DNA from 2 places in the Streptosporangium sp. NPDC049644 genome. Region 2 is predicted to be linked to the other one. Evidence: predicted binding sites of a transcription regulator. Region 2 holds the regulator's gene; the other holds the start of a gene.
What was found. Region 2 encodes HrcA, which represses chaperone genes, less so after heat shock. Its sites were predicted from a motif close to TTGGCACTCTCNNNNNGAGAGTGCCAA; they were not measured.

Region 1 (2,460 bases), on a different contig from region 2:
AGGGCGACAGGTAGCCCTTGTCGAACTGGAGGCCCTCGGTGAACTCGAGCTCCAGGCCCATGCTGTTGGACTCTTCGACGGTGATGACACCGTCCTTGCCCACCTTGTCGAACGCCTCGGCGATCAGCTCACCGATCTTGGCGTCCTGCGCGGAGATCGTCGCCACATTCGCGATCTCCTTCTTGTCCTCGACCGGGCGCGCCGACTCGATCAGCCTGTCGCTGACGGTCTTGGCCGCGACGTCGATGCCGCGCTTGAGGGAGAGCGGCTGGGCTCCGGCGGCCACGTTGCGCAGGCCCTCGCGGACCATGGCCTGGGCCAGGACGGTCGCGGTGGTGGTGCCGTCACCGGCGACGTCGTTGGTCTTGGTCGCCACTTCCTTGGCCAGCTGCGCGCCGAGGTTCTCGTACGGCGTCTCCAGCTCGACCTCGCGGGCGATGGTGACACCGTCGTTGGTGATGGTCGGCGCACCGAACTTCTTGTCGATGACGACATTGCGGCCACGCGGGCCCAGCGTCACCTTGACCGCGTCCGCGAGAGCGTTCACGCCGCGCTCGAGAGCTCGGCGTGCGTCCTCCTCGAACGACAGGATCTTCGGCATGACAGTCCTCTCTGTAAGTACGTCGGCGCATCAAAGCCCCGGGCGCTCTCGCGACCCGGGGCTCGATACGTCATCTTTGTGAAGCGAGAACTACTTCTCGATGATGGCGAGCACGTCACGGGCGGAGAGCACGAGGTACTCCTCGCCGTTGTACTTCACCTCGGTGCCGCCGTACTTGCTGTAGAGGACCACGTCGCCCTCCTTGACGTCGAGCGGAATCCGCTTCTCGCCCTCGTCGTCCCAGTTGCCCGGACCCACCGCGAGGACCTTGCCCTCCTGCGGCTTCTCCTTGGCGGTGTCCGGGATGACCAGACCGGAAGCGGTGGTCTGCTCGGCCTCAAGCGGCTGGACCACAATGCGGTCGCCAAGCGGCTTAACGGGAACCTTGGTGGCGGTCGTCACGTCGGACCTCCCCTTCAGATTTGAATGATCTAGAAGAGGCGACCAGCGGTCTGCCGTCGCGGGTGTCAGACCTGCCTCGTCGCATGTATTTGGCACTCTCACCGGGAGAGTGCCAATACGGAACAGTATGCAAGGAGGGCTTGACAGTCAACACGGAGCGCCCGTCTGCGCTTCGGGCGAACGTCAAACCAGGTGGAAGCCCCTCGCGAAGCCCCACGGTGGAGGCGGTAGCGTCGGGTGGTGTGAATCTCGACGCATTCCGCGAACTCCTGACCCCGCGCGGCCAGGAGGCGCTGGGCGCGGCGGCCGAGGCCATCGGCGACGACCCGGTGGCGGCGGTGACAAGGTTAAGAAAGATCTACGACGCGGACCTGACCTCGGCGGCGCTCACCCAGGCCGAACTCCGGCTGCGCGCGAGGGAGAAGTTCGGCGCCGACGCCGATCTCATGTACTTCACCCGGCCCGGCCTGGAGCAGGCCACCCGCCGCGAGGTGGCCGACCACCGGGCGCGGCGCGTCCCCGCGGGTTCCCGGGTCGCCGACGTCTGCTGCGGTATCGGCGGAGACCTCCTCGCCCTGGCCAGGGCCGGATGCGTCGTCGAGGCGGTCGACGCCGATCCGCTCACCGCCGCGATCGCGGCGGCCAACGCCGACGCCCTGGGCTTCGGCGACCGGGTCTCGGTCCGCGCCGCCGACGCCTCCGCCCTGGACCCGGCCGCCTTCGACGTCCTGTTCGCCGACCCCGCGCGCCGTACGGCGCGGGGCAGGACCTTCGACCCGATGGCCTACTCGCCCGCCTGGCCCGCCGTACTGGAGATGGTGGCCAGGGCCGGGGCCGCCTGCCTGAAGGTCGCCCCCGGGATCCCCTACGAGTTCGTCCCCGCCGGCGCGGAGGCCGAGTGGGTCTCCTACCGGGGCGACGTCAAGGAGGCCGTGATCTGGTGCGGCACGCTGGCGGGCGAGACGGCGCGCAGGGCCACGATCCTGCCGTCGGGCGTCACGATGACGCCCGACCCCACCCTCGGCGACCCCGGCACCGGCCCGGCGGGCCGCTACATCTACGAGCCTGACGGCGCGGCGATCCGCGCCCACCTGGTCGCCGAGATCGCCGCGTCGGTCGGCGGGCGCCTGCTCGACCCGCAGATCGCCTACATCACCGGCGACGTCGCGGCGCCGACGCCGTGGGCGTCCCGGTACGAGGTCCACGAGACGCTGCCGTTCTCGCTCAAGCGGCTGCGGGCGGCGCTCCGCGAGCGCGGGGCCGGCAATGTGACGATCAAGAAACGTGGCTCCGCGGTGGACGTCGACCGTCTCAGGAAAGATCTCCGGCTGCCCGGGAGTGAATCCGCGACGGTCATTCTCACCCGAATAGGTGACAGGCCATTTGCTTTCATATGCAGCCCCAGCTGACCAGCCAAAATGGTTGATTATTCCAGCAAACCGACAATTCCTGTCTTT
Region 2 (2,460 bases):
CCCGTGCAGACCTCGCAGACCACCGCGGTGTCGACGACCAGCTCGCGGGTCGTGCCGAAGCCCGACTCGCGCAGGTCGAGCTCGACCCGGATGGTGGCGTTGCGTCCGCGACGGGCACGCGAGCGGGGTCCACGCCCGCCGCCGCCACCGGCCGCGCCGAAGAAGGCGTCCATGATGTCGCTGAACGGGAAGCCGGCACCGAAGCCACCGGCCCCCGCGCCGCCCGAGGCGAACGGGTCGGCCCCCATGTCGTACATCTGCCGCTTGCTGGAGTCGGACAGGACCTCGTAGGCCTGTGTGATCTCCTTGAAGCGCTCCTGAGTCTCGGGGTCGGGGTTGACGTCAGGATGCAGTTCGCGCGCCAGACGTCGGTACGCCTTCTTGATCTCTTCCGCACTGGCGTCACGGCGCACCCCGAGGGTGCCGTAGTAGTCGCTCTTAGCCACTTTTCGTTGACCTCTTATGATGCAGCCAGGATCTGGCTGACGTAGCGTGCCACCGCGCGCACCGCGCCCATCGTGACCGGGTAGTCCATCCGCGTCGGGCCCAGCACACCTAGCCGGGCCAGTTGCTTGTCCCCAGAACCGTATCCGGCGGCGACGATCGACGTGCCCTGGAGTCCGGTGTAGGGGTTCTCCGAGCCGATCCGCACGGTCAGCGCCGACAGGTCGGAGGTCTCACCGAGCAGTCGCATGAGCACGACCTGCTCTTCCAGCGCCTCCAGCACATCGCGGAGCCCGACCGTGAAGTCGGCTCCCGCGAGGTTGGCGGCCCCGGCAAAAACGATCTTCTCATCGTGCCTGTCCACCAGGGACTCCAGCAGCACGGACAGGATCGTGGCCGCGAGCGGCCGATCCTCGGCGGGCAGCCGCTCCGGCAGGTCGGCGACCTTGTCGGGAACGCTGGTGAGCCCGCACCCGTCAAGGGAGGTGTTGAGCATCGCTCGCAGATGGGCCACCCGCTGCTCGTCCACGACGTCGGGCAGCTCGACCACGCGCTGCTCCACCCGGCCGGTGTTGGTGATGAGCACGAACATCAGCCGGCGCTCGCTCAGCGGCACCAGCTCGACGTGCCGGACCGTCGAGTTGGTCAGTGTCGGGTACTGCACCACGGCGACCTGCCGGGTGAGCTGGGCAAGCAACCGCACCGTCCGCATGACGACGTCGTCGATGTCCACCGCACCCGCGAGAAAGCTCTCGATGGCCTTGCGCTCCGCGCTCGACAGGGGTTTCACCTGCGAGAGCCGATCGACGAAGAGCCGGTAGCCCTTGTCCGTGGGCACCCGACCGGCGCTGGTGTGGGGCTGGGCGATGTAGCCCTGCTCCTCCAGCACCGCCATGTCGTTACGGATCGTCGCCGGGGACACCCCCAGACTGTGCCGATCCGCGAGAGCCTTCGAACCCACCGGCTCGTTGGTGGACACGTAGTCCTCGACGATGGCGCGAAGCACGGCGAGCTTCCGGTCGTCGACCAACGTGGTCACCTCCCTGCCTGCGTTCAGATGGGAAACACGAGGTCTGGCACTCTGTGTTCCCGAGTGCCAAGTGTACGGCCCCCGTGCGGAAGGCGCGATAAGCAAGAGGTGCGGATGATGACGCCAAGCCATTGGCAAGTCAACTGCTATCGCGTTTCAACCGGTTCCCGCCACAATTCGTACATGTCCAATGATTTTGGTTCTTTTCCGGGCGACGCCTCCCGCGGCCCCGGTTACGGCTCCCCCCAGCAGCCGTATGGTCAGCAGCCCCACCAGAACGGCCCCTCCTACGGTTACGCACCTCCCGGCTACGGCGCCCCGCAGAGCCCGCCCCCCAGCGGGAAGATCAAGCCCGGTATCGGATGGATCGTCGGGGTGTGGCTGCTCGCCCTGGTCAGCATCATCGTCGGCATCGGCGGCTTCGCGGGTGGCGTGCTGGGCGCGGTCACCAGCGCGGCACCGACGAAGACGTTCGCCCCCGGCGAAAACACGACGGTCACGCTCGACCCGGCCGACAAGCCCGCCATCTATGTCTCCACCAGTGGACCCACCAATTTCGAGTGCACGCTGACCGGCGGCACCGGCACGCCCAGCCTGCAGAAGCCGCTCGTCCAGCAGACCGTGTCGGGTTCCGACGGCGTCGTCTGGGAGATGGGCCTGCAGATCGGCGTGGAGCAGGCGGGCGACTACCAGGTCAACTGCACCGCCGACCCGGCGGAGGGCACCACGTTCGGCGTGGGCCGGGAACTCGCCGCCGGATCACTGGTCGGCGGGGTGATCGCCCTGTTCGCGGTGCCCGGCATCGGGATCCTGCTGGCCATCGTCGTGACGATCGTCGTACTGGTGAAGCGGAGCAACGCCCGCAAGCGCCTGGCCGCCGCCTCGGCGGGGCAGTGGGGAGCACCGGGGCCCTACGGCAGGTGACCGCGGCGTTTGCTAGCGTCCCACGTGATCCCTTGCGAGAGACGGTGGGCGGTCGGTGATGT

Region 1: a site for HrcA is predicted at 1,093-1,119, ahead of groES (co-chaperone GroES). Genes of this name have one in related genera too.

Annotation. Positions count from the first base shown of each region.
Region 1 is NZ_JBFAOJ010000003.1:77,222-79,681, reverse strand. Features, by position in the region: gene groL (chaperonin GroEL) at 1-601, opposite strand, end outside; gene groES (co-chaperone GroES) at 692-1,003, opposite strand; gene AB0J58_RS02455 (class I SAM-dependent methyltransferase) at 1,246-2,412, shown strand.
Region 2 is NZ_JBFAOJ010000007.1:130,714-133,173, reverse strand. Features, by position in the region: gene dnaJ (molecular chaperone DnaJ) at 1-446, opposite strand, end outside; gene hrcA (heat-inducible transcriptional repressor HrcA) at 461-1,474, opposite strand; gene AB0J58_RS06140 (hypothetical protein) at 1,658-2,398, shown strand; gene AB0J58_RS06135 (DUF3097 domain-containing protein) at 2,457-2,460, shown strand, end outside.